Regions from separate parts of the Tepidibacter sp. Z1-5 genome, predicted to be linked through region 2. Evidence: riboswitches for the same ligand, from Rfam matches in the RefSeq annotation. Region 2 holds a riboswitch; each other region holds the start of a gene.

Region 1 (8,173 bases), on a different contig from region 2:
GCTACTTATAACTAGCGAAAATATAGGGAATTCGACTGAAAAATCTCAGAAGGTTATGGAATTTGCTAGAGAAATAGAAGGTATCTCAATGGATGCGGTTGCTAATACAGAAGAGGTAGCAGCTTCTAGTCAAGAGCAATCTGCTACAATAAATGAAATAACAAGATCTGCTGAACAATTATCAAATATGGCTATAGAACTTGAGGAAGTAACAAAACAATTTAAACTAAATTAATATAAAAGAACTTGTGAGTATATTTATATACTTACAAGTTTTTTATTATAATGTGTTAATTTTGTTAAGTTTTTGTATAAATTAAAGAGAATTTGATGTATTATAATATTGAATAGTAAATCAAATTTGAGGAGTTAAAATTATGAAAAAATCCTATATACATATATTAATACTTTCTTTAGTGTTGGGAATGGGAGTTGGAATTCAATTTAAAAGTAATTACAATACAGTTGGAGAACTTTCTTTCTTTGATAAACAGATAATAGATAAGGTGAATAGAGTTAAACAGGAAAATAAAAAGTTAATAGTTAAGAAGGAGCAGTTAAACAATCAACTGGAGATATTAGAAGAAAATAAAATAGATGACCCATTAGGGAAAAGTATGAAAGAAAATATAGATAATCTAAAAATGACTTTAGGATATAAGGATGTTCAAGGCTCGGGTATGATAATAAAAATAGATACAAAAGAAGATATAAATTTAGGAGATTTGATGGAAACAAATAATTTTTTTGTCAGATTGATCAATCAAATAAAAAAGCATGGTGGAGAAGTTATATCCATAAATAATCAAAGAGTTAGTCAATATAGTGCTATTGCTTTAGCAGGAAGACATATAAACGTAAATTTTACGCCTATAGTTCAGCCTTATGAAATAAAGATTATAGGAAATACTGATACTTTAAATAAGTATGTAAATGATCCAAATGCAGAAATCGAGTATATGAGAAGCTATGGATTGGATATAGATATTAAGTCACATGATATGTTAATTATTGAAGGAATGCCACGAGAAAAAGAGTTAAAGCAGATAAATATAGATTAAATAACAAGGAGACTTGGTTATGGAATACAAAAAAATTAAATTAGGAGAAATTCTAATATCGGCAGGAAAGATAACGCAAGAACAATTGGAAAAAGCTTTAGAAGAACAAAAAAGTTCTAAAAAAAAATTAGGGCAAATATTAATAGACAATAACATCATAACAGAACAAGATATGATAGAAATACTAGAGTTTCAATTGGGAATACCACATATTAATTTAGAGAACTTTGTAATAGATGAAGAAGTTCCGTTATTAATATCAGAAAGCTTAGCAAGAAGGTATAAGTTAATTCCTATAAGAAAACAAAGAGGTAAGCTTATGGTAGCTATGGTAGATCCTCTTAATATATTTGCAATAGATGATGTCAAAATAGCTACAAGTATGGATATTGAGCCTTGTATATGCTCACAACATGATATATTAAATGCAATAGATAGATGTTATGGAAAAGAAATAGCTGAAAAGGCAATAGAAGATTTTAAAAAACAATATGAGGTAGATAACATAAATGATTTAGATGAAGCAATATTAAATGATATAAATAATGCCCCTGTTGTTAGGCTTGTAAATTCTATAATAAAGCAGGCAATAAAAGCGAAAGCAAGTGATATACATATTGAACCATTCGAAGAAAATGTTCGAATAAGATTTAGAGTAGACGGACAGCTTCAGGAAATTATGAATTCTGCAAAAACTACTCATTCAGCAATAGTCACAAGAATAAAAATAATGGGAAAAATGGATATTGCAGAAAAAAGAGTTCCGCAAGATGGTAGAATAGAGATCAGTATAGATGGAAAAGAAGTAGATCTTCGTATATCGGTGCTACCCACTGTATTTGGAGAAAAAATAGTTATAAGACTTTTGGACAGAAGTTCATTCTTACTTTCAAAGAGTCAGCTAGGTTTTACTGAGGGGAATTTAGGGAGATTTTATAAATTGATTGATAATCCTAATGGGATTATATTAATTACTGGTCCTACAGGAAGTGGTAAAACTACTACATTATATACAATATTAAGAGAATTAAATCAAATAAATAAGAATATAATTACAGTAGAGGACCCTGTAGAATATAAGCTTCATGGTATAAATCAGGTTCAAGTAAATAATAAAGCGGGATTAACTTTTGCAAATGGACTTAGATCAATACTTAGACAAGACCCGGATATTGTAATGATAGGAGAAATAAGAGATGCAGAAACTGCTCAAATTGCAGCAAGAGCAGCAATAACAGGACATCTTGTTATAAGCACAATGCATACTAATGATGCTCCATCTACAATAACTAGACTTATAGATATGGGAATACAACCGTACCTTATATCAGCATCTGTAGTTGGCTCGATAGCTCAAAGACTTGTTAGAAAAATATGTATTAACTGCAGAAAAGCATATACTCCTAGTGAAAAAGAAAAAGAGATACTTAATATAGGAGATAACACTAACCTTTATAGAGGTGAAGGGTGTGCACAATGCTATAATACAGGGTACAAAGGAAGAACTTCAATTCATGAAATAATGAATATGAGTAAAAATATAAGAGAATCAATAGATAATAATGAAGGTATAGATAAATTAAGAAAAGTAGCAATGGATGAGGGCATGGTTAATCTTAGAGATAATTGTAAAGAACTTGTACTCAATGGAACAACTACATTTGAAGAATTTATGACAGTTGCATACAATAATAATAATTAGGTGATAGATATGAATATATATGATTTACTTCAAAAAACAATAGAATTAGGTGCATCAGATCTTCATATAACGGTTGGATTTCAACCTGTTATGAGGATAAATGGAGAACTTAGTAAGTATGGTGAAGAGATATTGTTACCAGATGATAATTTGAATTTAGTAAAGCAAATATTAGATGAAGAAAAATTTCAAAAATTAGAAGAGAGAGGAGAATTAGATACATCAGTTTCATATCATAAATTAGGAAGATTCAGAGTAAATATATTTAAACAAAGAGGAACATATTGCATGGCTATAAGATCTGTAGCTTTAGAAATACCAAGTATGGAAAAATTAGGTCTTCCACCTGTTATAAAAGAACTAGCTAAAAAACAAAGAGGTCTTGTACTTGTAACAGGACCTACAGGTAGTGGAAAGTCAACAACACTAGCATCAATTATTGATTACATAAATAAAAACAAAAGTGCTCACATATTGACATTAGAAGATCCTATAGAATATCTTCACAGACATGATAAAAGTATAGTTAATCAAAGAGAAATAGGTACCGATTCTAAGTCGTTTTCAGATGCTTTAAGAGCATCTTTAAGACAGGATCCTGATGTAATATTAGTTGGAGAGATGAGAGATTTAGAAACAATATCAATAGCTCTAACAGCAGCAGAAACAGGACACTTAGTATTTTCAACACTTCATACTATAGGTGCTGCTAAAACTATAGATAGAATAATAGATGTTTTTCCATCACATCAACAGGATCAAATATTAGTACAATTATCTGCAGTTCTTGAAGGGGTTGTATCTCAACAATTGATTCAAAAAGAGGATGGCAGTGGAAGGATTGCAGCTCTTGAGGTGATGATAGCAACTACGGCAATAAGAAATCTTATAAGAGAAGGTAAAACACATCAAATACAAACATCCATACAAACAGGGACAAAATTTGGAATGCAGACTATGGATAATGAACTAAGGAACTTATATTTGAAAGGAATTATATCGAAAGAATCATTATTAACTTATGCAGTAGATAAGGATATGGTCAGTAGATATATATAGGGGGTGAATATATTGCCCAATTATAAATACAGTGCTATAGATAAATCGGGTAAGAAGATTGAGGGAAAGTATACAGCGAATTCAAAAGAAGAAGTTTTGTCAATGCTAAGGCAAAATAATTACTATCCTATGAAAGTAGAAGAAGATAAAGGAAGTAAAGAGATAAGAATTGGAGATTATTTTAAAAAAATAAAAACGAAGGATATAGCGATTTTTTGTAGACAGTTTTATACACTATTAAATGCAGGTATTACAATAATAAGTTGTTTAGATATTTTGAAACTTCAAACTGAAAATAAAAAATTAGCAAAAGTTATTGGAGATGTTCATGATGATGTTCAAAAGGGACTTACATTCTCCGAAAGTCTTAAAAAACAAAAGGATGTATTCCCAGAACTACTTATTAATATGGTAGAAGCCGGGGAAGTAAGTGGTAACTTAGATGTAATAATGGAAAGAATGTCTTTTCATTATGAAAAAGAAAATAAAATTAATAACAAGATAAAGGGTGCTATGGCATATCCTATAATATTAAGTATAGTAGCAGTTGGGGTAGTAACATTTTTATTAACATTTGTTATGCCGACTTTTGTAGGAATGTTTGAAAGTAGTGGAGTTGAACTACCTCTTCCAACTAGAATACTTCTTAGCATAAGTAATGGTATAAAAAACTATTGGTATATTTATTTGTTGACACTTTTTGTCGGAATATATGGTATAATAAAGTATGCTAAAAGTGAAAGTGGGAAAATGTTAATAGGGATTATAAATTTCAGAATACCTATAGTTAAAGGAGTAACACAAAAGATAATTACATCAAGATTTACAAGAACATTATCTACATTATTATCAAGTGGAGTACCTTTAATACAGGCACTTGAGATTGTAGCAAAGATTGTAGGAAATATAATTGTAGAAAAAGGAATACTTGAAGCTAAAGAAGAGGTTAGAAAAGGTATAGACCTTGCAAGTCCTCTTGAGAAGATAGGAGTATTTCCACCGATGGTTACTTCTATGATAAAAATAGGAGAAGAATCAGGCTCGCTTGATGAAATACTTGAGAAGACAGCTGATTTTTATGATGAAGAACTAGAAACAGCATTGGGGCAAATAACGACGTTGATTGAGCCGATTATGATTGTTGTTATGGGTGGTATAGTTGGATTTATAGTTATAGCTATGATAATGCCTATGTTTGATATGATGAATACGATACAATAATATATGGGAACTGTGAAGTATTTTCTGTAGTTGGGCACCTGGAAGATATGGAGTTAGTGGTGCAACCGACCGCCAAGTATTGAGCAGAAATTGTTTGATTATTTGGCTTTAGTTTTATCTAGAGAGAGGTTAATCGAAAAATGAACCTTATTAAAATACCGCTACTTAGTCAATGTTTTAATAATACTAAGGCTGAGCCTTATGAAATATATTAAAACTTCTTAAACTCCCTTACGGTCAGACAAAAGAAGTTTTTAACATATATTTCAACGTCTCAACCTAAGTATCATAGTAAAATATTAACCCAAAAGTAGCTAACATTTTAATAAGTCTCATTTTTAGGAGTTGTGGTAGATGAAAATATAATAATTTTATTTGAAAGGAGGTGAAAATATGTTAAGAGCTATTCAAAAGAAATTAAAGAATAAAAAAGGTTTTACTTTAATAGAGTTAATTATAGTTATTGCAATATTAGGAATTTTAGCAGCTTTAGCAATGCCAAGGCTTGGAGGGATAACAAATGATGCAAGAAGACAGGCTGATATTACTAATGCTAAAACAATAGCAGATTCAGTTGCTGTATTGATAGCACAGGGAGAAATAGATGTACCTGCAGCAACAGCATCTACTATTACAGTAGGTGCAGCTAGCCCTGCTGGGGATCAAGCGGAGTTAGAAAATTATCTTCAAACTGTACCTACACCACAGATGTCTAATGCAGGTGCGAATTTTGTAGTTACGATAAGCACTGCTGGAGATATTACTGTAACTGATGGAACAGCTGCAAATGTTGCTTTCCCAACACCAGCAGGAATATTTGCAAATTAATATAACAATATTAATATTTTATAATAGTGATTAGCCCATGGCTAATCACTTCCTATTATTTTTAAAGGAGAAACTTATGAACTTCATAATTTTAACCCTAGGCCTTCTTATAGGCTCATTTTTAAATGTATGTATATATAGAATACCAATAAAAGAATCAATTTCATTTCCACCATCTCACTGTCCAAGATGCAGTACTAATCTAAAGCCCATCGACTTAATCCCAGTAATAAGCTTTATATGGACAAGAGGTAAATGTAGATATTGTAGTGAAAAAATATCTAGGAGATATCCTACTGTTGAATTACTAAATGCTTTAATTTATTTAATATTATATCTAAAATTTAGTATGTCCATTTTATTTATAAAATATGCAATTCTTTCAAGTATTCTTATAGTTATAAGCTTTATAGATTATGATCATCAGATTATACCTGATGAAATTGTAATATTTGGAATTATATCGAGTTTTATTATACATATAGTACATAATTTTAAAGGTGATTCTTTGAATGGATTAATAGGACTAATTATAGGTGGGGGATTGTTTTTAATTATTGCATTAATAACTAACGCTATGGGTGGTGGTGATATTAAGCTCATGGGGATGTTAGGATTTAGTTTGGGATATAAATATATTCTTTTAATAACTTTGTTATCTTTTATTATAGGGGCAGTTGTTTCATTGATATTAATATATCTTAAAATAAAAAGTAGAAAAGATTTCATTCCATTTGGGCCTTTTATAGCCATGGCAGCTTTTATAACAATCTGTTATGGAGATGAAATCATAAATTGGTATATACTCAAAACAATAAGCTAGATTAATGGGGGGAATAACTTGTTTAATGATAAAGTGTTGTCTATAGATATAGGAAGTAAAAATATAAGAATAGTAGTAGGAAAACAAAGTAAAAATAATGTATCAGTTGAAAAAGCTATGGAAATAGAAACTCCCTCTAACTCGTATAGAGATGGAAAGATATTTGATATAGAAAATTTAAAGTCAGTGATAAATAAATATATACATAGTGAAAAAATAAAAACTAAAAAGACAATTTGTACAGTTCAGAGTACATCAATCATCAATAGAGAAATAACACTACCTGTTGCTAAAAAAGAAGAAGAAATGGATACAATGGTAAAGTTTGAGATAGAACAGTATTTACCTATTATGTTTGATGATTATATAATAGAATACAAAATCTTAGAGACTTTTATGGAAGAAGATATTAAAAAAGGAAGAATAATTGTTGCGGCACTTCCGAAAACAATAGCAGAAGATTATTTGAAGTTGATAAAAGAATTAAATTTAACTCCTGTAGCTTTAGATATGAATTCAAATGCTGTATCTAAATTATGTAAATCTAAGGTTACTATTAATGATGAAAATTCCAGTTTAGATAAAACTGTTGCTGTTATAGATATAGGACATAATCACATGAATTTAAATATGATTTCTAACGGGATATTAGAATTTAGTAGAGTTATACCTGTTGGAAGTAATGAAATAGATATAAATATTGCAAATATGCTTAATATATCTTTAGAAGAAGCTGAAAAAAGAAAAATAGAAAATTCTAATTTAAACAATAACAATAGTCTTATTTCATTAGAAATGTTAAATGATGTAGTAAAAGACTCTGTTAATAATTGGATACAAGAAATTAGAAGATTATTTAGATATTATGAAAATACAAAAAGAGAAAATAAAATAGAAGAAATATATTTATATGGTGGAGGATCGGAGATTAAAGGATTAGAAGATCACTTTAAAAAAGAATTAAATATTGAAGCTGTAAAAATAGAAAAAATGTCTAATATAAAGCTTGGTAAAGAAGCAGAAGATATAAATCTGAATCAATATTTAAACTGCATAGGATCAATTATACGAAAGTAGGTAGATGGTTATGAGAGATTTTAACTTTTTTTCACCATATATAAATCAAAATAAAAAATCAAAGAATAATAATATATTAATAATTTCAAGCATAATTATATTAATTATATCTATGGGTGGATTTACGGTATATACAAATATGAAAATTAAAAAATTAGAAAAAGAAAAATCAAAGTATGAAGATTATTTAAATTCAGAAAAAGTAGTTAAAGAGCTAGCTAAAGTGAATGAGAAAAAAACAAAAACAGAAATCATGAAAAAATACTATAATGAAGTAAGTGATATTAACATAGAAATGAATAAGGCAGATAAAATCAATACTATGTTAATGGATAGGATATCTTCAAAACTACCTACAGATTTATTTTTAAAGTCTATGAGTGTAGATGGAATAAATGTAAA
Region 2 (8,173 bases):
GATATAGGGATTATAAATATAATAGATGTTTCTACTTTTGTAGAGATATTAAATGGAAAAGGTGAAATGGTTTATAATGCTCTTCAGGGGAGACCTATTAAGGGAAGGGTTAGAAGAGTTAGTAAGTGTGATGAATAAGACTAATTGAATATAGGTGGTTAAATGGCAAAAGATGCTCATTAAAATACCGCTGATTAAGTCAATATTTTAATAAAACTAAGGATTATGAAATATTAACAAAAAATCAGCTACCTAGATTTCGTACAAACGAAATCTGGGTTATTTTTTTAGGGTCTGTGGGTTATTAAAAACTCTATTATAAATTAAAACTTCATCCCCTATTTTTACCATAGAATAAAAGACAAAAAAATAATACCATATTCTTATAAAAGAATTACCATTCGACAAGTACTCTAAAATAAGAAAGGTGGTATTATTTATGAAAAGCTCGGAACTGAAAAACTATCAGCAAATTTATTTAACATGGATAGTTTCCCTGACCAATCTCAAATTAATATTCTTTTAAGGCGAATGAATGCTACAAATATATCTCAATTTGAAGATATTCATAGTAAACTTTTCAAAGAAAAAAAATCAATCTGGATATCAGTTATCAGCTGCTTTGGCAGGAAAAAATGCTGAAACAGTTGCAATGTATCTCGATTCTGGAAATGTCCATTGCTCACATAGATTCAAAGACCTTCTAAATTCTTCTTTGGAAAAATATAGACATATCAGATTATGCTCAAGCAGATAAAACTGCTAGGGTATATGAGATTCCAAACACTGTTAGGAATAGGATTATAATAGTTTAAATACTAACAAAACAAGGAAGATTTAAATACTCTCACCTTATCACATTAGAAACCTTAGAACTACTAAGTTTTATTAAAAACATTTACAACATTAGCGGTATTTTAATGTCATTTGTTTTGGGATTAAGAGCTATAATTTTTCCAAATTAGAGATTTGATCAATTGGTATTTTATAGTGAATAAATAATTACATTTGTACGAAATTTAGGCAGCTAACATTTTAATGAACATCTTTTTTTGTTGTGAGCTAAGCGCTTAAGTAGCTTTCAAAAGAATAAAAAGTATTAACAGGTTAAATTTAATTGTAAATTGTATCTATTGTTTTTTTATTATTAATATAAAGAAAATTCAGAAAATATCCGATATATTAGTTAAGACTATCGAAAGGGGAATCCATTATGAAAAAAATAAGCGACAAAATAATATTATTGACAATTTTTGTATCTATACTTACAACATTGTTTATAGGTGGAAGTAATATCTATTCAATGAAAAAAGCAAATGATAATATGATAAAACTAATGGAAATATCAGTTAGAGAAGATTATAATGCAATGATTAAACAACAAGTTGATAGTGTTATAACTATGTTAGATAGTATATATAGTAAATATGAAACAGGAGAACTTACATTAGAAGAAGCCAAAAAACAAGGTGCTGATATAGTTAGAGACGTCAGATATGGAGAAGAAGGATACTTTTGGATAGATACATATGATGGTGAAAATGTTGTTTTGCTTGGAAAAGATGTAGAAGGAACTAATAGGATTAATCTACAAGATACAACTGGAAAGTATATAATACAAGAAATTATATCTAATGGATTAAAAGAAGGTGGAGGATATACAGATTATCTATTTCCTAAAAAAGGAGAAGAAAAAGCATCTCCAAAACGTGCTTATAGTAGAGCATTTAAACAGTTCGAATGGGTAATTGGAACAGGTAATTATACAGATGATATAGACGAGTTTATTGTGCATAAAAAAGATTTGCTAGAAAAGCAGGTTAATAATAGTATTAAAGTAACTATAATACTATCGGTAGTAGTGTTGTTAATATGTATTATTTTGTCTTTATATTTTGCTAAGAAGATAGCTAATCCCATTTTAGTAATAACAGATCTTGTCAACAAAACTGCTAATTTAGATTTAGCTTATGATAAAAGCTTTGAAAAAATATTTACATACAAGGATGAGACAGGTATTATATCTAAAGCAGTAGTTAATTTGAGAAAAGAACTTAGGGTAATTGTAGGTATGTTAAAAGAAAATTCAAGTGAGGTTTTGGACCGCTCATATGGAATATCAAATTCTACAAATGAAATAGTAGACGGAATAGAAAGTGTGAATATGTCTATGGAAGAATTAGCCTCTGGATCACGAGATCAGGCTGAGGAAGCTCAAATGAGTGTGACAAATCTTCAAAAGCTTGCAAATGAAATTAATGATTCGGTAGATATTTCTAAAAAAGTTAAAGAAGATACTGATAAGTCAAAGCAGGCAAATATCGAAGGAATAAAGAATATGAAAGCATTAGTAGATAAGTTTAAAGAAACAACAAAGGCAAATGAAGAAGTAGCTCAGAATGTAGAAATTCTTGCAGATAAATCCAATTCTATTGGACAGATAGTAAATACTATTGAAGATATAGCAGAACAAACAAATCTTCTAGCTTTAAATGCAGCTATAGAATCTGCAAGAGCAGGGGAGGCTGGAAGAGGATTTGCAGTTGTAGCAGACCAAATAAAAAAATTAGCAGAACAAACAGGATTATCTACAAAGAAAATAAGTGATATGATAGAAGAAATCCAAAGTCAAGTAGGTGAAGTTAAGATAAATATTGGGAAAGGTCAGGATATAAATAAAGAAGCGATTCTATCTATGCAAGAATCTGAAAGATCATTTAAAAGTATAGATGAAACTATCGAAAATATGACGAAGAATATAGATAGATTGGTGGAAAATATACATCTTGTGAATAAAGATAAGGATGAGGTTATAGTTTCAATCGAAGGTATATCAGCTATAACGGAACAATCAAGTGCATCTACTGAAATGGTTTTATGTTCTATGGAAGAACAAAGTAGTATAATGCAGAATATATCAAGTAGTGCTAATGATTTAAAAACTGTAGCTAATAGATTAGATGAAGTAGTTAAAAAATTTAGCTTATAGATAAGATTATACTGTACCCTATAGAGTAGACATTAAAAAGTTTATTCCATAGGGTATTTATATATAATATAAGAAAGTAATATTATTTATTAACTATGAATAGGGTTAATTCTTCCAAAAGATTATAATGTTTATCTTTTGTTTTAACAATAGGTCTCATTGGCATATATTTATTTTGTTGATATACGACACCTACATCTCCACTACTAAGCTTAACTTCCATACCAGTTGGATATATATAAATATTTTTTTTGAAAACTTTAATTATATTTTCATCAAAATATGTAGATGATTTTCCTATAATCTCTTCAAAAGCTTCAAAAGGCTGCAATCCTTTCTTTGAAATCAAATTATCATATTCATTACATATAGCAACTATTTTTGAAAACTCATATATATCATTTCCATTTTGTTGATTTGGATAACCTAATCCATCTACTCTTTCATGATGCTGAAGTGCTATTATATAAGAAGTAACATTTATTCCTTTACTATTTCTTAAAATATCTATACCTTTTACTGTATGATTTTCATCATCACTTAAAGCATATCCTATATCATGTAAAAATGCACCTAACACTAAATTATATAATTTTTCATAATTATAGTTTAAATTGATACCTATAATAGCAGAGAGAATAGCAACATTTAAACTATGAACATATATACTATTTTCTATATTTCTTACGCCATTAGAAACTGAAAGTGTATTTTCTGAAATAGATAAGTTTTGTAAAATTTCTTTAAGTAAATTTGTTATTTGTGATTCATCAAAATATCCATTTTTTTTTATAGAATTAAATGCTTCTTCTAAAAGCTGTATACATTTTAATTGCGTATTTACATCAATCACATCTTCTACTACAATATCTTCAGTTCCTTCTTCTTCAACATAAGCACTATAAATACCAAGTCCATTTAGTTTTTTTATAGCAAAATCTGACAGTTTTCCTCCTTTGTTTAATACAATATTTCCGTTTTTATTATAAACAGGTTTTGACAATTCACTTCCAACATGTTTGTCTGATAAAAAAATTAATTTCATATACCAGTCCTCCTTGATTATAATTTGTTATATTATTTTAATATCATTAGAAATCTATAAAAATAAAAAAAGATGTCTATAGGACATAGACATCTTTTGCCTTAACATTTTTATGTTATATATTTTAGCATTAAATAATTATCTGCTTTGAGATTTATTTAATACTCAAAATAAAACTTATTAAAATAAGCTTTATTTCACTTTTCGGCAAACTGGCAATCATAGAATTTATATCCCTTAGACCCATGTCTTTGCGTCCTTACCTTTAGGTAAGTTTGCTATTATCGTAATATATTATTTTGTTGTCATTAAAAAAATAGATAATAAAATAATTGGTATATTTTATTATCAATATATTCCATTATAACAATATTTTATTTAATATTAAAGGATTATTTATTATAATTCGTATAATATTAAAAAATAATAATAAATAATCAGTATTAATATTGCATTAATACAACTTTTATCTATCAAAAAAAAATGATTTTATCACTGCAAAGTACTCTCTTATAAAATATTTAGGAGCTATACTGGTTATCGTTTTAGAGGGCATACCATAAGGAATAAATCCTAATCTTTTAGCTATAAATTTAGATCTAAATAAATGAAATTCATTTGTAACAATCATAATTTTATGGTTGTCTTTACCATCTGATTTTTTTAGGATTTCTTTTGTAAATTTTAGATTTTCCATTGTATTTGTAGATTTATTCTCCTGTATAATTTTATTTTCATCTATTCCATTTAAAACTAAGTAGTCTCTCATAGCTTGAGCTTCAGTAAGATTTTCGCCTTTACCTTGACCTCCACAAACAACTATTTTAGCATTAGGATTATTTTCTATGAATTCTAAAGATTTATTCATACGACCTAATAATGTAGGCGATAAAACATCTCCCCAAAGACCTGATCCTAAAACTACTAGATATTCAACATCATATTCCTTATCTTCTTGGCCATTAATTATAATAAGTCCTTCAATCATAATAAAAGAAGATACTAATATTAAAACTATTATTTTAATTAATTTTACTATTAATGTTTTTTTCATACTCACTTCATCCTTTGTATATATTTTACTATATTTATAGTATATATACTATAACACAAAAAATGGTTATAAAAATATTACATTTATATATTAAAAAATAAGTTGTTAGGTACTAAAAAATTTTAAAGCAATTTAAGTATATTGGTAGCATCAAATTGATAATAAATGTAAAATATTATATAATCTAAGTTAAATGATGGCAGGGGATGAAAAGATGGAAGGAAGTTTAGATTTAGAAATTAATAAAGAAGAAATAACAAGTAATTTGGATAGTGTAGGATGTGTTTTTCAAGAGGATAGGTTGTTACCTTTTAAAACGGTATACGAAAATATAGCTATTGTAGATAAGGAAAAAAATCACAAGAAAATAAGGTAATAATAGAAGCCGAGGTTTTAAGTCAACCAAATGTTTCTATTGGAACAAACTTTCAAATTGAAAAAGCGAACTTAAATACTGATAGAGTATTTAAGTTCGCTTTGGTTAGTATAGTTATTGTTGAAGTGATTTGCATTAAATGGTAAATTAGAAGATGAGGAGGGATTTACCATGAATGTAAGAGATAGAGTATATGAACTTAGAAATTTAATGAAAAAATACGATATTGATGCCTATATAATTCCATCAGATGATAGCCATCAAAGCGAATATGTAGGAGATTATTTTAAGTGTAGAGAATTTATTTCTGGATTTACAGGTTCAGCTGGAACTGTAGTAGTAACTCAAAATGAAGCAGGTCTTTGGACTGATGGAAGATATTTCATACAAGCTGCCACTCAGTTAGAGGGAAGTAAAATTAAATTATTCAAAATGGGTGAAGAAGGTATACCTACTGTAGAAGAGTATTTATATGAATCTATGGAAATTGGATCTACATTGGGGTTTGATGGAAAAGTAGTGTCTGCTAAAATAGGGGATAACTTAAGAGATAAGTTAAGTGATAAAAATATAAAAATATCTTATGAATATGATTTGATTGACAAGATATGGGATGATAGACCAAAACTATCTGACAAAAAGGCATTTTTGATGGATATTAAGTATTCTGGAGAGAGCAGCAGCTCTAAATTATCTAGATTAAGAGAAATTATGAAACAAAAAAATGTAACTACCCATATTATAGCTACATTAGAGGATATAGCATGGCTATTCAATATAAGAGGGGATGATGTAAAGTACAATCCTGTTGTTCTTTCTTACTGTATAGTTAGATTGGATGAAGCATTTTTATTTATTGATGAGAATAAATTAAATGATGAAATATTAAAAGAACTAAATGATGTAAATATAAATATATTGTCATATAATGCTGTTTATGACTTTATAAAAAATATAGATAAAAATGAACGTGTATTACTAGATAAAACAAATATTAACTATGCAATTTTAAATAGCATACCTAAAGGTGTAGAAATTATAAACGATTTTAATCCGATTATGTTCTTTAAAGCTAAAAAAAATGATATAGAGTTAGAAAATATCAAAAATAGCCATATTAAAGATGGGGTAGCTTTTACAAAATTCATGCATTGGTTAAAGAAAAATATTGGGAAAATAGATATAACAGAAATGAGTGCCACTGAGAAGATAGAAGATTTAAGAAAAGAGCAAGATGGATTTATACAGCCAAGCTTTAGTACTATAGCTGGATATAAAGAACATGCTGCTATGATGCACTATAGTGCTACAAAGGATACAGATTATAAACTTGAAAAAGAGCATTTGTTTTTAATAGATTCAGGTGGACATTATATTGATGGAACTACAGATATAACTAGAACTATAGCTTTAGGTGATTTAAGTGATGAATTAAAAACACATTTTACTGCTGTTTTAAGAGGTATGATAAATTTATCTATGGCAAAGTTCTTACATGGGGTTAGGGGATATAATCTAGATATATTAGCTAGAACCCCTATGTGGAATTTAGGAATAGATTATAAATGTGGAACAGGACATGGAGTAGGATATTTACTTAATATACATGAGTCTCCTAATGGATTCAGATGGAAAATAGCTCCTCATATATTTGACAGTGAGATACTTGAAGAAGGAATGATAACAACTAATGAACCGGGAATATACATAGAAGGCTCACATGGTATTAGAATAGAAAATGAACTTATAACTAAAAAAGCAGAGAAGAATGAGTATGGGCAATTTATGAAGTTTGAAGTAGTTACATTTGCACCTATAGATTTAGATGCTATAGATGTAAATCAGTTAAGTAAATTAGAAAGAGATTATTTGAATAAATATCACGAATTAGTATATAACACTTTATATGATTATTTAGATGATGATGAAAGAGAATGGTTAAGAGAATATACTAAGAGTGTGTAAAACATTAAAAGACCATGTACAAAATTGTTGTACATGGTCTTTTAATGTTTTACAAAGAAACTAAAATCATGATAAACTTTAGATAAAATGAAATTTAATATGGGGGAGGTATTATGAAAACTTTTTTTGCTTTTTTAATTTCTCTATCTATGATTGCTTCAAATCCAACACAGCAACCAATAGATAATAAAGTTGTTCTAGGAAATGAAAGGTTGATAAGTGAATACAGTCAGTTAATAGATTCAAAAAATATAGGGGTTATAACTAACCAAACAGGGGTTGATAGCATAGGTCAAAATACTTTTGAAAAGTTATACAACTATGAAAATACTAATTTGGTGTCTATATATACTCCAGAGCATGGACTTAATGGATTAACTCCTGCGGGTAAATATGTAAAGTCGTATATGGATTCTAATATGAATATTCCTGTATACAGTTTGTATGGAAAAACTAGAATGCCGAGTGAGGACATGCTTAAAGATGTGGATGTTTTAGTTTTTGACATACAAGATATAGGGTCTAGAACATATACATACATTTCAACTTTAAATTATTGTATGATAGCAGCTCAAAAGTATAACAAACAAATAGTAGTTCTGGATAGACCTAATCCTATAGGAGCTAACAAGATTGAAGGTTTTGTTCTTGAGGATAAGTATAAGTCGTTCGTTGGAATAGACAATCTTCCTATGTGTCATGGAATGACTGCTGGAGAGTTGGCTAAGTTTTTTAATAGAAATA
Region 3 (8,173 bases), on a different contig from region 2:
CGAGTTTGATCTGCATCCAAGGCAAGTATCGAAATTACATTCTTTTATACATCTAAAGCATGAGCATTTTAAGCAGTTTTCTATCTGCTTAAAATGAGACTCATGTTCTTTCTTGTATTTATTTAATTTGCTTATATAATAATCTTCTTTTTCAAAGATTTTAAAAATAGATTTTTTATTATATTTAGATTCTAAAGCATCTATAAGCTTTATATAATCTTTTAATATATTTGATCTAGATATATATTTTCTTTGGTTTATTCTATCTTCTGATAAAAACTCATTTATATCATTTATTGCATAATTTATATCTACGTATATTTTTTCATATTTATTTTTTTCATTTTCAAATAAATTAGAATCCATTTTAACCACCTTAACTAGTTTTTATATTTTTGAAGTTCTAAGTCTAAATCTATATCATTTTCTAATTTTTCAAATTCTTCATCTAGAGAATCTGAATTATCTTTAAGTTCAGACATACCTTCTGCTAAAGCTTCTTTTTTAGAAATTTTTCTTTCAATATCATCTAAATCAATACTATTAGACCCATTATCTATATTTGCTAATATCTCATTTACCTTTTGAGATGCTTCAGCATTATTAAGTCTTGCAGCAGCTTCATCTCTGTAATGTCTTGTCTTTTTAATTTCATCTTCTAAGCTTATAAGTTTTGATTTTAATTGATCTGCTTTTATCTTAGCTTCATCATAAGATGTTTTTAAACTCTCATATTTTTTATCGGATTCTATTTTCTTTTGCAAAGCTTTTTTAGCTAAATCTTCATTATTTTTACTCATTGCAAGCTTGACTTTTTCATCAAAATCATTAGATTCTTTTAATGTTTCATCCATTTGCTTCTTTATTAAGTGTGCATTTCCTATTACTTCAGCTGAAGATAATTTAGCCTTATTAAGACTTTCTTCCATTTCTCTTATCTTAAGATCTAAAAGCTCTATAGGGTTTTCTGCTTTATCTAATGCACTATTTGCTTTTCCTTTTATAATGTTGTTTAATCTTTTAAAAATTCCCATTTAAACATACCTCCATATCATTTAATTATATTCACAAGTGGTTTTTAAAACTACTTGATGTACTTATGATAATATATAAATACAAAAAATGAAAATGCCATTTAGAGTGAAAAACGATTGAAAAATGATATTATATATAAATAACTTACAAATACTAATGCTTTCTTAAAAATGCTATAAATATAATAAGAAAAAATATTTAAAAATACAACACGTAGTTATTGAAACTACATAATGCTATTTTTACATTTTTTTAATAGGTTATATACATATTAAATGTAAACATTTGATACATTATTTGTTTAGAATAAAATACTTTGAATTTTTAAATACTAACAATGATAAAGCGAAACTTAATTTAAATAGAGTTTTTACTCTAGATAAATTTTTAATATGACATTATACAAGGAGGCTATTATAGTGTATATATGTGATTACCATGTGCACACAGAGTTTTCTTTTGACTGTGATACTCCTGTTGAGGAAGTTATAAAAAAAGGAATTTCTATGGGACTCAATGAAATGGCTTTCACTGATCATGTAGAGTATGATATTGAATTGATTGATTTTGATAAATACTTAAAAATGTACAATGAAATGAAAAATAAATATAAAGATAAAATAGATATTTTGTTAGGAGCTGAAATTGGATTTCAACATCATGTAATAGATGATATAGAAAAGTTAATTGATAAGTATCCTTTTGATTTTACTATATTATCAACTCATACAGTAGATAGGCTTGATATTTGTAATGGAGATTTTTTTAAAGATAAGGATTTAAAAAATGCTTATCTTAGATATTTTGAGAATATGCTAGAGAGTATAGAAAAATTTAAGAATTACAGCATATTAGGACATTTAGATTTTATAAGTAGATACACCAGGGATGATCAAAAGTTATTGTATAGTGACTATATAGATATAATAGATTCTATATTAACTAAAGCTATTGATAATGACTGTGGAATAGAAGTTAATACATCGGGGTATAGATATGGTTTAGACAGTGTACATCCACAAGTAGACATATTAAAAAGGTATAACGAGTTAGGTGGTCAAATAATAACTGTTGGATCTGATGCTCATAAATCAAAGGATATATGTGCAGATTTTGACATAGCATACGATATATTAAAAAATATAGGTTTTAAAAAAATTACTACATTCAAACAGAGAAAACCAGAATTTAAAAATATCCCATGATGGGATATTTTTTTGTAAATATGATATGGATTTTTCGTCTAAACATTGAGCTAGAAATCTATTTTGGATCAAAATGTAAAATAATATTGAGTATTATGTAAATTTATAGTAAAATAATTAGTGGAATAGGAATTGAGTATCGTACATAGTATAGGTCTGTATAATTTAAAAGAGATTACGATAATGGCAAACTTATTGAAAGGTAAGGACGCAAAGTTATGTGTCTAAGGGATGATAATCCTATGATTGACAGACTGCCAAAATTATTAATATGTTAGAGTTATATATTTTGAATGGTATTATAACTCTTAATTATTTTGTATATTAATAGGCATCTATGAAATCATAGATGTTTTTTTATTTCAAATTATAAAGCTTAGGAAAGATATAAAAGAATATAAGAATAAGGAGTAGGGTGTTTAAATGAAAAAAATGTTGAATTTTAAAAATAAAATAGGATCTAAACTTATTATAGTATTTATTTTGTTAATAACCATGTCACTAAGTGCATTAGGAATAACTTCGTATTTTAAATCAACAGCTATTCTAAAAGAGAATTTAAAAGATAACTCTTTTCAAATAGTTAAGCGAATAGAAGAAAATATGGCAACTTTTATAGAAGAAAATGAATTTAATATTATTCAAATGTCTCGTGATCCAAATGTTCAACAAGTTATATCGAACCTAGATTCACAAATGTGGATGATGGAAACTTTTAAAAGTTATAAAGAAGCTCATCCATTTGTTCAAAGTATTTATTTAGCTACGATAAATAGAAGTATGTATTTATATCCTCAAGCGGACCTACCAGAAGGATATGACCCTATTGAAAAAGATTGGTATAAAAATACTTTAAGTAAGAATGATATAGTGTGGGAAAAACCGTATAAAGATATAGTTACTGGAAAAATGGTTACAACTGTTTATATACCTGTATATAATACTTATAATGATAATGAATTGGTTGGTGTATTGGGAGTAGATATATCTTTAGAAAATTTTTCAACTAAAGTAAATAAACTTAAAATTGGGAAAAATGGTTATGCTGTTTTAGTAGATGAAGATTTAAAACTTATTACTCATAAAAATAAAGAACTTATAGGAACTCGTATAGATATAAAAGAAGTTGAAGAAGCTATACAGAAAACTAATGAGGGGAGCGTACCATATTCTAAAGATGAAAAAGGATTTTCAAAAGATAAAATTGCATTATTTACTAAAATAGATAAATTAGGATGGACTGTTATTGGAACTATGTATGTTGATGAAATTAAAGATGATACTAAGGTTTTATTTGATAATACATTAATTATAGGATTTATCTCTTTATTGATAGCTGGAATCACTTCTATTTTGTTTTCTAAGAATTTAACAAAACCTATAAAGATACTTTTAGATAATATGAAAAAAATACAAAAAGGTGACTTTACAATAAGATGTAATTTTAAAAGTAAAGATGAAATAGGTCAAATTGGAGAAGGATTTAATGAAATGCTTGATGATATTGGAAAACTTATAAATAATATACAAAATACATCGCAGGAAGTTAATAAGTCTGCACAAAACTTAGCAGGAACTTCAGAAGAGGTTAGTGCATCCGCTGAAGAAGTATCAAGAACTGTAGATGAGATAGCTAAAGGAGCTTCTAATCAAGCCAGTGAATCGGAGAAAGGATCCGCTTTAGCATCTAATTTGGCGAATAAACTTAATGAACTTTCGCAAAGTACTGATGATATGTTAAATTCTACAAAAGAAGTTATAGATGCTAATTTAATAGGGGTTAAAGTTATAGAAGAACTAAAGGAAATAACAGAATTAAATAATAAAGAAACTAAGAAAGTTGGACAAGCAATATTTGAGCAGAATGATAAGGCAAAAAATATAGCTAATATATTAGATACAATAAGTTCAATTGCAGATCAAACTAATTTACTAGCATTAAATGCTTCTATAGAAGCAGCAAGAGCAGGTGAAGCAGGAAGAGGATTTGCAGTAGTTGCTGATGAAATAAGAAAGCTTGCAGAAAGTTCAAGTAATGCAGCTAATGAAATAAAGGAAATTGTTATTAATATTCAAAATGATAGTAATAAAACTGTTGAAATTATGAATAAAGCAAAAGAAAGCACTATAAGTCAATCAAATGCAGTTTCTCATGTTAATGATTCATTCAATGTAATTATAAAATCTATTGATAAAATTACAGAGAAGATTAACTCTATTGGTGAATATGTCACTAATATTAATAATGATAAAGATAATATTGTACAGGCTATAACAAATATATCATGTGTATCAGAAGAAACAGCAGCAGCATCAGAAGAAGTTAGTGCTTCGATGCAAGAACAAGCAAGTGCTGTTGAGGAAGTTGCAAAAGCATCAGACTCTCTTAATGAGCTTGCAATAAATTTAAATAAAGAAATAAGTAAATTTAAAATATAATAAGGTAGATCTGAATGAAAGCCACGGCTAGATTATAAATTATCAGTCATGGCTTTTTATTTATTTTTAAATTTTATTAAATGATGTCTCCAAATTTTCATCTCCTAAACACAGAACTAGTATTACAAGATTTTTATCTAAATCTTCATGGAATGAAAAACTGATTTTTAATTCTTAAAAAAACAAGTCAATAGATTTAATTTGGTCTAGATCAAAGTAAACAGGTAAACCTATATATGTAATTATTGATGACACTATTTCAGAAAAAACTAAGCCCTCGTCAAAGGTTGTAAATCCAATTGAAAAGTGTTTCTTTCATAACTCACATTTAAAGAAAAAGACTGTTTATGGTCACCAAATTGTACTTGATTTACTTTCTTGCGATGGTCTAGTTTTACCCTATTTAATAGAAATTTATGATAAAAATAATATGAGCAAAATAATAGATATCGCTTGTAATATAATTAAGTCTCTTCCAAAGCCAGTTAAAGTAGGATATGTTCTTTGTGATAGTTGCAAAAAAATATTGTGTTATTGCTTGTGTTTATGTTGACATTTTCTGAATATTTGATATAATTACTAAAAATAACAAAACTATCATTAACGGAATATTATTTTGGAGGTATGTAAAATGGAAAAACTTATTAGAAAGGGAAATGTAGAACAATTTAAATTTTACTTTTTTAGCTGGAGCTATTTTTACTTTTATAGCGCTGGATGGTTGTTATACAAAAAAATAAAAAATTATCTTTCTAATGAGAATAATAAAAAGTTATGTATTTGTGTATAAAAAAGGATATATTAGTTTTTTTAATATATATTTTTAAATAACATATACTAAAACAAAGAAGACTCATTAGACGGGTCTTCTTTTTTTATATAAAAATTAAAAAAATCAAAACAAAATTATTTTGGAGGTATGTAAAATGGAAAAACTTATTAGAAAGGGAAATGTAGAACAATTTAAATTTTACTTTTTTAGCTGGAGCTATTTTTACTTTTATAGCGCTGGATGGTTGTTATACAAAAAAATAAAAATTCATCTTTCTAATGAGAATAATAAAATGTTATGTATTTGTGTATAAAAAAAGATATATTAGTTTTTTTAATATATATTTTTAAATAACATATACCAAAACAAAGAAGACTCATTAGATGGGTCTTCTTTTTTATATAAAAAATTTAAGGAGGTAATTAATATGGTCATTGTTATGAAACCAGAAACACAAGAAAGGGAAATTGAAAAAATTAAGGTTAAAATGCAGAGTTTAGGGTGTCAAGTTCATGAAGTAATAGGAGATAATTATACCATTTTAGGTTTGGTTGGCGATACAAGCAAAATTGATCCAACTATTATTCAATCAAATAGAAATGTAAATAAATTAATGAATGTACAGGAACCATATAAAAAAGTAAATAGAATTTTTCATCCAGAAGACACTATAGTTACAGTTAATGGTAACAGTATTGGAGGAAATAAATTTGCTGTTATTGGAGGTCCATGTTCTGTAGAAAGTGAAGAACAAATTCTAAGTATTGCTGAGGATATTAAAGAAGCAGGTGCTACATTTTTAAGAGGAGGAGCTTTCAAACCTAGAACATCACCATATAGTTTCCAAGGATTAAGAGGGGAAGGACTTGAACTTTTAAAATTAGCAAGAGAAAAAACCGGTCTTCCTATAGTTACAGAACTTATGTCTGCTGATGTTATAGAAAAATTTGTAGAAGATGTAGATGTTATACAGATAGGTGCAAGGAATATGCAAAATTTTGATTTATTGAAAGAGGTAGGAAAAACGAACAAACCTGTTTTATTGAAAAGAGGTATGTCTGCTACCATTGAAGAATTTTTAATGTCAGCTGAATATATAATGTCAGAAGGGAATGAAAATGTAATACTTTGTGAGAGAGGTGTAAGAACTTTTGAAAAATACACAAGAAATACTTTAGATTTAAGTGCTATACCTATAATAAAAAGACACAGCCATTTGCCAATAATTGTAGATCCTAGTCATGCAGGTGGACTATGGTGGTTAGTTGAACCATTAGCTAAAGCAGCCATGGCAGTTGGTGCAGATGGACTAATGATAGAAGTTCATAATGATCCTGCTAATGCTAAGTGTGATGGGCAGCAATCTATTAAACCTGAAAAATTCAAATCTTTAATGAGTTCGTTAAAACAAATAGCGGATATAGAAAATAAAGAAATATAATGGGGTGATGTATTTGGATGAGTTGGATTTTAATATAACTATTGTAGGGTTAGGACTTATTGGGGGATCTTTTGCAATGGCATTAAATAAATTAAAACCTAAGAATTTATGGGCTGTTGATATAGATGAAGATGCTATTAAAACCGCAAAGAGTTTGGGGATAATTGATGAGGGGTACTTGCAACCTGAAATTCCACTTAAAAATTCTGATATTGTAATTATATGTTTATATCCAGAATTAACAATAAAATTTATAAATGATAATATGAATAATTTTAAATCAGGAGCTATAATAACTGATACTGCAGGTATTAAACATAAAATACTAGAAAAAATAAATTCATTTTTACGTAAAGACTTAGATTTTATTGGTGCTCATCCAATGGCAGGAAGAGAAAGTAATGGGATTGGGTTTGCATCAAAGGATATATTTAATGATGCAAATTATATAATCACTCCTACAGATAAAAATAAAAAAGAAAATATTGAGATTTTAGAAAAAATTATTAAAAGTATAGGTTGTAAAAATATAGTTAAAGTTAGTCCGAAAAAGCATGATGAAATTATTGCTTTTACAAGTCAATTACCTCATATAATAGCATCAGCTCTTGTGAATAGTGATATTGAGGAAAATACAAATTTATTTATTGGAGGAAGTTTTAAAGATGCTACAAGGGTAGCAAATATGAATACTCAGCTTTGGTTAGAAGTGTTTATAGATAATGGGAAAAATATAATAGAAAAGATAGATATTTTTGAAAAAAATTTATCTCAGATTAAAAATTTAATAATAAATAAAGATATTGATTCATTAGAATCTATATTTGAAAAAGGAAAACTTAAGAGAGGGGAGATAATGTAATTATGCATACTTTAAATATAAATCTTCCTCAGAAAAATTATCCTATATATATTGAAAAAGGGCTGATGAATAACATTGGAGAAGAGTTGAAAAAAATATACAAAAACAAGAAAATAGCTGTAATTACAGATGCAAATGTTGAAAAAATATATGGACAAAAAATAAGAGATAATCTTAAAAATGATTTTGAAGTCAAAATGATTGTTTTAGAGCCTGGTGAAAAAAGTAAATCAATAGATGTTCTTCAAAATGTTTATGATGAGCTTTTGGATTTTAAAATAACTAGAGCAGATTTAATAATAGCATTTGGTGGAGGAGTTGTTGGAGATTTAACTGGTTTTGTATCTTCTACACTACTTAGAGGAATACCATTTGTACAAATTCCAACATCTCTACTTGCACAAATTGACAGCAGTGTA
Region 4 (8,173 bases), on a different contig from region 2:
TAAGTAAAGATCATATAAAATCTGATAATACACAAGCAATAGTTATAAATAGCGGAAATGCTAATGCTTGTACTGGTGATGATGGAGTAGATAATGCATACTCAATGACTAAAACAACTGCCGATTGCTTAGGATTATCTTCAAAAGAAGTATTAGTAGCCTCTACTGGTATAATAGGTCTTCCACTTCCTATGAATATTATTACTCCTGGGATTAAAGATGCATGTGCTCAAATCTCATATACTGGAGGAGACTTAGCAGCTGAAGCTATAATGACTACTGATACTTTTACTAAAACTTTAACTGTAGAATTAGATATAGATGGTGAAAAAATATTAATAAGTGGTATAGCTAAAGGCTCTGGAATGATTCATCCTAATATGGCTACTATGTTAAGCTTTATAGTAAGCAATGTAAATATATCTAAAGATATGCTATCAAGTGCACTAAAAGAAAGTGTAGATGATTCATATAATATGATTTCTGTAGATGGGGATACTAGTACTAATGATATGGTTATAGCCATGGCAAATAAAACTGCTAACAACTCTATTATAGATTCAAAAGATGATAATTTTATAAAATTCAAAGAAGCTTTAGATTTTGTAAATAAAGAGCTTGCTAAAATGATAGCAAAAGATGGAGAAGGTGCTACAAAGCTTTTAGAAGTTTCTTTAAATAATGCTAAGACTCTAAAAGATGCTAAATTATGTGCTAAATCTGTTATATCTTCTAGTTTAGTAAAATCAGCATTTTTCGGAGAAGATGCCAATTGGGGAAGAATAGTATGTTCTTTAGGTTATTCTAATGCAGAATTTTCTCCAGAAAAAATAGATGTGTTTTTTCAAAATAAAACAGGAACTATACAGCTTTTCAAAAATGGAAAAGGAATTTCTTTTGATGAAGAATTAGCAAAGAATATATTGAGCCAAGAACATATAAATATAATTATAGACTTAAAAGATGGTCAGTATTGTGCAACTGCTTGGGGATGTGATTTAAGTTTTGATTATGTGAAAATTAATGCTTCTTATAGATCATAATACGGTAATATTTTCTTATCAGGTAGTGCAAATAAAAAACTTAGCTGTATTAAATACAGCTAAGTTTTTTATTACATACTCTTAATTTAATTTAAATATTTGTATGATTTCTTCAAGCTCTCTTGACATATTTGCTAATTCTTCTACCGATCTAGTTATTTCTTCTATAGTTGCAGATTGTTCTTCACTTGAAGCAGCTACTTCTTCTGTGTTTGCTGCTGATTCTTCTGAAATAGACTCTATTTCATCTACTAGATTCACAATATTTTCTGCATTTTTATTTACTTCTAGTATATTTTTGTTTGCTATATCTAATTTATCTTTTGTTAAATCGAATCCTTGTATTATTTCTTTTAAAGAAATTCCTACTTCTTTTACAACTAATTCTCCTTTTTCAGTTTCTTTATTACCTTCTTCCATTGATACAAGAGCTTTTTTAGTATTTTCTTGAGTTTTATTTATTAATTTTTTTATATTATCTGATGATTTAATTGATTCTTCAGCAAGTTTTCTTATTTCATCCGCTACGACTGCAAACCCTCTTCCAGATTCACCGGCTCTAGCAGCTTCAATCGCTGCATTAAGTGCAAGTAAATTTGTTTGATCTGCTATATTATTTATAACTTGTACTATATTTCCTATTTCATCAGATGTTTTTTCAAATTCATTCATTATATTAGATGTATAATTTACACTATCTTTAATTGCATTCATCTGTTTTATCATATTATCCATTTTTTCTCTACCATCTAATGCTAATTCACTTGTATTATCTGCATTATCTACTACATCATTAATTTCATCATTAATTTTTTCTATATTACAAACTACTTCTTTTATATTATTTGAAACTAATGTTGTTGATTTAACTTGTTTTTCTGCTCCATTTGCTACATCTTGAGTTGACATAGCTATTTGCTCTGAAACTGCGGAAGCCTGCTCAGCTGCTGAGAATAGTTGCTGAGAATATGATGATACATTCAGTGCAACATCTTGAATTTTGCTTGTTATATTCCTTAAATTATTTATCATTTTATTAAAGCTATCTGCTAATACTCCCACTTCATCTTTACTTTGAATATTTATATCTTGCGTTAAATCCCCATTTGAAACTTTATCTGCTACTTCAACAAGTGTTTTTAATGGATTTGTTATCTTTTTTATTAATAAAGCTATTATAATTCCTCCAACTATAAAAGAAATAATTGCTATAATTATAGATTTAACCAAGAGCATTTTTAATGCATTATTTATATGTTTCATAGATATACCTATATCTACAGCTCCTATATGTATTCCATCTTTATACAAAGGAACCAATACATCATAAACTTCTTCTCCTTGATAATTATATTTAGATGAATACGCCTTACCTTCAATAGCTGCAGTTTTACTTCCTTCATCATTTAACTCTATTCCTATTCTCTCTTTATTACTATGAGCCACTGCTTTTAAATTTTTATCTATTACAAGAGCATATGCAATATCTTCTTGATTTGCTATTCTTTCAACTTTTTTTTGAATATCCATTGATGATTTTAATTCTTCTATTTTATTGGCTAATATTCCCACTTGAATAAAACCACCATTTTCTAAAGCTACAGCTCCATATTTATAATAATCATCTGAATCCTCACTTTTTCTTATTTCTTCAATTACTTCTTTTTTTTCTCCTCTTATTATAGCTTGTACAGCACTATCTTCTGGATAGCCCTCTCCTACATATTCTTCAAAATTTGAATATAATGTTATTCCTTTTGAATCCTGTATGTTTATCTCTGATACTCCTGTAAGCTCTGCTATTTTGACTAAAAGTTCATTGGATATATTAGGATTTTGACCTATAATTTGACCTACAGTTTTTATTTTATCTGTTAAAAGAGATTCTATCTGATTTAAAGCTAAATTAGTAGTTTCAATTTCATTAGCCATAGCTTCGACTAACTCCATACCCATTTTTTCCGTTTCGTTTATCATTTCTTTTTTTATACTACTTAAAGAAACTCCAGCTAATATTGATATTGTTACTAAAAATACAATCAAAGTCGTTGTTATAATTTTAAATGATATAGAATTATTTCTAAATTTTAATATTTTCTTCATATTTCATCCTCCCAATATTATATCTTTTCTTTTTATGTTTTTAATTAGTACTTGCATTTTATTTTAAAATCAGCACTTCACACCTAAATCACATTATATTTCGACATTTTTTTTAAACACTTTAATGTTTTTAAAATATTAATTATAATTTTTTTAAAAAATTATATTCTTCATTTCTAAAATTCAAAATCAAGCACACTTATTTTGTTAAAAAACAAAAGATGCCTATGATTATAGACACCTTTACTTTAACATTTTTTAATATAATATTTATATTATATGCTTGGGCAAACTGGCAATCATAGGATTTTATAATCCCTTAGACCCATATCTTTGCGTCCTTATCTTTCGATAAGTTTGCTAGTATCGTCATACATTCACTTTTTATTTCATTTCAAAATTACAACTTCACCTTTAAATTGTATCACATTTTGGCATAATTCCCCACGTTTTTTTATTACTTTTAACGTATTTTTAACATTAATTATCTATATTTTTTAAATTATACTATTTTTTTTCAAGCATACCACTTTTTGATAAAAATTTTTTAATTTTTTTAAGTCCATCTATGTCTGAATCCTTTATTTCAGGATTAAAATCATACCAATTATACATCTGTTTTACATCTTCTCTTGAAAGTCCAGTTTCCTGTAAAGTTATCTTAAAGGATTCTTCTAAATTATTCTCTATATACTCAACACTATTTTTTTGAACCTTTAAAAATTTCTCCACAATTTGTGGATGCTCTTTTACTATTTTATCACTCTCTACAACTACAATAGTCCCATCAATTAGATTTTCTCCAGTTGTAACTATTTTAGCTCCACCTTTTATAGCTTTTAAAGCTGCTGGTCCTGCTACCAGTGCTGCATCTAATTGAGAATACCTACCTTCTTAATTTTTTCATACAATATATATAAGTTCATTGTATACAAATGTTTTTAAAACCCTTGTTCCTTTAACCACGCTTCTGCTTCTTGTAAAGTATTAACAATTTTAGGCTCTAAATTATTTTTAGCTTCTTCTAAATGATCTTTTTTTTCTATATGCCCACCTACTACTAAAACCACTTTTACTAAATTATTTTGTGCAAGCCACTCATTATGTTTTTTTATTTCTTCTTCTATTAAAGAAATTTTATAATAAACAGCATTATTGCATATAGCAAAGGGTTCTCCTTTTAATAAAGGTATAACTTTTTCTTCATACAATTTATGAAAAAGCTTAAAATTATCTTTTTGCCATACACCAGAAGGCTTTTCATATACTATATTCCTTTTTGTATCTACCATTACATAACTATGTCCATTCAAAAAATCTAGATAAAATTCTTTTACGTTATTTTCTTTATTGTTCATTACTTATTCACCTTATAAATTCTGTAATTTTTTTATACATTACTAAATGATTTACCTTTTTCTCTTAAAAACTTTTCATCAATAAGCATAACTTTTAAATCTTTCTGTGTCATCTTTTCTTCGAACGCTTTATCTATTCTATTAATTCTTATCCCTATGTATCCTCACCTATATTTTAAATCATACCAGAACATTAGTTCTTTAAAAATATAATAGTTATCCTTGGAGGTATTTTATGTATACTAATGATCAACTTCAAATAATTATAAATTCTTTAGACTTTTCAATTGATAGATTAGAAAATCATCTAAAGTATAGTTCTAACTATCTGTAAATTGAAGAAAAGAAAGATATACAATCTGCTATTAAAGATTATAAACAAATACAATTAAAAGCAGAGTGTGTTTTAGAAAATAATGAGATTGTAAAAAATTTAGGAAATAATGTTTAAAAGATAGCTTTTTATAAACTACTTTTATCATTATCTCTATTTTCTTTCATTATATTCAAAGTTTCCAACAAACACTCACCTTGTGTTCCATAATTATTTATATAATGATATACCATTTGTTCTAAATATGCCAATTCATCCTCATCTAAAGTATTAGCATTATTTATTAGGTTAGAAATTCCACTAAATATAGAAAAATCTACTCCTGCATTTACATCTTTCATGTCAATACCTCCCTATATTTATTACCTATAGTAGTATTGACTTGTTTAAGGTATATATACATGGAAATATGAGATTATGCTTTAGTATTTGATTTTCCTGCAGGATTAGTCATTCCGTAAAGCCCAGAATTAGTTAAATTATTATAAACATACTTTGTTGGTATAAGCCATACTTTTCCTGTTCCTCTAAATACATTTAATAATCCTTCTCCACTAGTTGCAGAACCTATTAATGATTTAGAAGATGTTTCAACTGTAAAATTAACATTTCCAGTTCTGAGTATAGCAAAGTTTCCATCCACCTTTAATGTTTCATTATTTAATTCATACTCTATTATTTCCTCTTTAGGTACAGGTACTTCAAGAACTACAAGACCACTTCCATAAAGTTTAGTTTGAAAAAGTCCCTCTTGACCAAGTAGTGCTGATGATACATTTTTTTGCATAGCTGCTCCAACTTCTACAGTATCTTCACAAGCATAAAACACTCCATCATCAACAATAATCTCTTCATTTTCAAGTTCCACAATCACATAGTGACCAAAACTAGGTTCTAAATAAATTTCTCCTGTTCCTGAATATTTTGGTTTAAATGTTGTTTCTCCTGTCACGCTTCCTTTTAAGAACTTTTTACCAAGCCCCATAATTCCTCCGATTTTATTATTCATTTCTATATTACCTTTTAAATAACTTAAAGCTCCTCCTTCTAACCTAATTTGAGTATTATTTAAAGTTATTTTCACTTGTCTAAGTTTAATATTTGAATCTTTCATAAAAGATAACATTATTGCACTTGATACATTACTTCCCCCTCTTAATTCTTCAAATTCTAAAATTTCAATAGATACATTTTCATTATCCATTGTTTCTATTACTTTAATATTATTTTCATTATTATTAATATTAGCTTTCATAAATCTGCCCCCTTATTTTTTCAAATAGTTCTACATAACATTTTATTTATTATATCACAAAACATTAATACTATTATTTTTTCATATAATACATCTGTATCAAAACAACTTATAAAGTTATATATTATTTCCTGAGAAATATTTATTTATTATTCTTAATTTTTCGAATATTCTTAGTTATAGTTCTATATTTACCTAAAGTAGCTACCAGGTTGCCCTAATCTTCTTTTCATATTTCCCAATCCAATTTTTAAAGATAATCTTATCTAGATCCCAGTCAGCTGTGCTATCATTATCTATCTTCCAAGTTTCTCTTTCTTCGTCCTCTACTTTTAAAACCATATCTGACAATCTATAAAAATGTAGTAAAAAATAGCAAGATTATATTAAATGATTTGTCTCAATCAGATTTGTCAAAATCAACTGGATTAAGCGAAGAAGCTATACAAGGACATAAATGTAATTGTATTCACCCAAGTAGAAAAGACTTAGATAAGTTTTTGATTTAAATTATATATGTTCTAATGGATATTCTAAATTTTTATATTGATTTTTTTAATAAAATATCTAAATAAATATATAAATACTACAAATATATACTCGTTTGTTAATCCTTTATAAAATTTAAAACTAATTTAAAGGTTTTTGAGTTTTTCTATCTAATTATACACTTTATGATATAAATATTTTCTGTACAAAGAATGTTTATATCAACATCAAAAAATACACTACATGCTTTATGAGTAGTGTATTTTCATTTATATATATTTTTTTTAATCTATCTATTATTTATACAAGCTATTTTACTATCTGTATCTTGAAATTCCTTCATAAGAGCAAACCCATTTTCTATTAAAAACTTTTCAGCAATAAGCATAATTTTTGCTTTTCTTATACATGTATAAAGGACTCAAATATCATTGCCCAAATTCTAAAATCAAATCTAATCCAACTACACCTATGAATTTTCCATTTTCATAAATACCCTTTGTTATAGTAATCACTTTATTACCACTAATAATGTCTGTATATGCCTCTGTAATATATTCTCCTTCTTCCTTAGTATGTCTGTACCAAGTTCTTCTTCTAGCATCATAATCCTCTGGGAACTCCATATATGGTTCTATACACACTTCTCCTGTTTCTTTTGCAAAATATATGTACAGTATTGATTCATCTGCAGTATTTTTTATAAAATCAATTAATAATTCTTTAATATTTTCTGAATCAGCCTTATTGTTTATTTGTTGGCATAATAAATTCAATTTTTCTTTTGCATCTGATATTTTCAAATTATATTCTTCGTTTATACTTTTTTCAATTGGTTTTACATAGTTTTGTGGATCGACATACTTCCCATGTACTCTAACTTCAAAATGTAGACAAGGTCCTGTTGCTCTACCAGTAGATCCTGTTTTTGCTATTTTGTCCCCTTCTTTTACTTGACTCCCCTCTTCTACAAGCAGTTCACTACAGTGTGCATATATTGTAACAATGCCTTCTCCATGATCAATAAAGACTACATTACCATATCCTCCAACTTCTTTAGCTAGTATTACCTTCCCCCCTGCCGAAGCAACAATTGTACTTCCTTCTTTAGCTGGTATAGCTATACCTGTATATATTTTTTTACCCTTGATTTTTGGTATATAATATGACCTTCCAAAATAAGCACTTATCCTATTACAACTCGGTACAGGCCAGGTCATTTTTTTAGTTTCAGATGTTTCTATTATAATTCTTTTATTTTCAGCATCCCAATCTACATCTCCACCAAATGTTTCAGTAACAAATCTTATCGGAACTAAAGTTGTTCCATTTACGACTTTAGGAGCCACTTCTAAAGTAAATTCTTCATCCTTAATCTTTGCTATAAAGCTATCTAGCTGCAAACACACATTAATATCATCCTTCACTGCAGATACAGATTTATCTTCGCTATTCCATATTACAGTTGCTCCTAATGCTTCAAAAATAGTCCTCATAGGGACAAGAGTTGTTCCTTTTTCGTTAATTGGCTCAACAGGGAATGTCATAACTTCACCATTTAATATTATTTCATTAATATCCTTTGCATATA

The links. Region 2 has a riboswitch for cyclic di-GMP ahead of WJW32_RS02955 (HD-GYP domain-containing protein). Riboswitches for the same ligand answer to the same signal wherever they lie in the genome.
Region 1: linked by a shared signal. The riboswitch ahead of WJW32_RS09865 (type II secretion system protein) and the one ahead of WJW32_RS02955 (HD-GYP domain-containing protein) in region 2 are both predicted to bind cyclic di-GMP.
Region 3: linked by a shared signal. The riboswitch ahead of WJW32_RS09640 (methyl-accepting chemotaxis protein) and the one ahead of WJW32_RS02955 (HD-GYP domain-containing protein) in region 2 are both predicted to bind cyclic di-GMP.
Region 4: linked by a shared signal. The riboswitch ahead of WJW32_RS02320 (methyl-accepting chemotaxis protein) and the one ahead of WJW32_RS02955 (HD-GYP domain-containing protein) in region 2 are both predicted to bind cyclic di-GMP.

The regions. Positions count from the first base shown of each region.
Region 1 is NZ_JBBMMD010000038.1:28,635-36,807, reverse strand. It holds gene WJW32_RS09890 (methyl-accepting chemotaxis protein) at 1-235, shown strand, start outside; gene WJW32_RS09885 (DUF881 domain-containing protein) at 378-1,061, shown strand; gene WJW32_RS09880 (GspE/PulE family protein) at 1,081-2,763, shown strand; gene WJW32_RS09875 (type IV pilus twitching motility protein PilT) at 2,773-3,822, shown strand; gene WJW32_RS09870 (type II secretion system F family protein) at 3,826-5,043, shown strand; cyclic di-GMP riboswitch class II at 5,040-5,123, shown strand; gene WJW32_RS09865 (type II secretion system protein) at 5,437-5,871, shown strand; gene WJW32_RS09860 (prepilin peptidase) at 5,948-6,694, shown strand; gene pilM (type IV pilus assembly protein PilM) at 6,713-7,771, shown strand; gene WJW32_RS09850 (PilN domain-containing protein) at 7,782-8,173, shown strand, end outside.
Region 2 is NZ_JBBMMD010000013.1:10,706-18,878, reverse strand. It holds gene WJW32_RS02965 (DEAD/DEAH box helicase) at 1-138, shown strand, start outside; gene WJW32_RS02960 (methyl-accepting chemotaxis protein) at 1,214-2,989, shown strand; gene WJW32_RS02955 (HD-GYP domain-containing protein) at 3,072-4,034, opposite strand; cyclic di-GMP riboswitch class I at 4,238-4,324, opposite strand; gene WJW32_RS02950 (YdcF family protein) at 4,501-5,088, opposite strand; gene WJW32_RS02945 (hypothetical protein) at 5,303-5,464, shown strand; gene WJW32_RS02940 (aminopeptidase P family protein) at 5,636-7,429, shown strand; gene WJW32_RS02935 (DUF1343 domain-containing protein) at 7,543-8,173, shown strand, end outside.
Region 3 is NZ_JBBMMD010000036.1:229,154-237,326, forward strand. It holds gene WJW32_RS09625 (hypothetical protein) at 1-366, opposite strand, end outside; gene WJW32_RS09630 (PspA/IM30 family protein) at 381-1,034, opposite strand; gene WJW32_RS09635 (histidinol-phosphatase HisJ family protein) at 1,455-2,240, shown strand; cyclic di-GMP riboswitch class I at 2,416-2,502, shown strand; gene WJW32_RS09640 (methyl-accepting chemotaxis protein) at 2,664-4,679, shown strand; partial or broken gene WJW32_RS14935 (IS701 family transposase) at 4,756-5,205, shown strand; gene aroF (3-deoxy-7-phosphoheptulonate synthase) at 5,879-6,892, shown strand; gene WJW32_RS09650 (prephenate dehydrogenase) at 6,906-7,754, shown strand; gene aroB (3-dehydroquinate synthase) at 7,757-8,173, shown strand, end outside.
Region 4 is NZ_JBBMMD010000009.1:75,018-83,190, forward strand. It holds gene argJ (bifunctional ornithine acetyltransferase/N-acetylglutamate synthase) at 1-1,043, shown strand, start outside; gene WJW32_RS02320 (methyl-accepting chemotaxis protein) at 1,125-3,146, opposite strand; cyclic di-GMP riboswitch class I at 3,430-3,518, opposite strand; gene WJW32_RS02325 (hypothetical protein) at 3,654-3,878, opposite strand; gene WJW32_RS02330 (hypothetical protein) at 4,088-4,504, opposite strand; gene WJW32_RS02335 (hypothetical protein) at 4,967-5,179, opposite strand; gene WJW32_RS02340 (AIM24 family protein) at 5,254-6,093, opposite strand; gene WJW32_RS02345 (stalk domain-containing protein) at 7,011-8,173, opposite strand, start outside.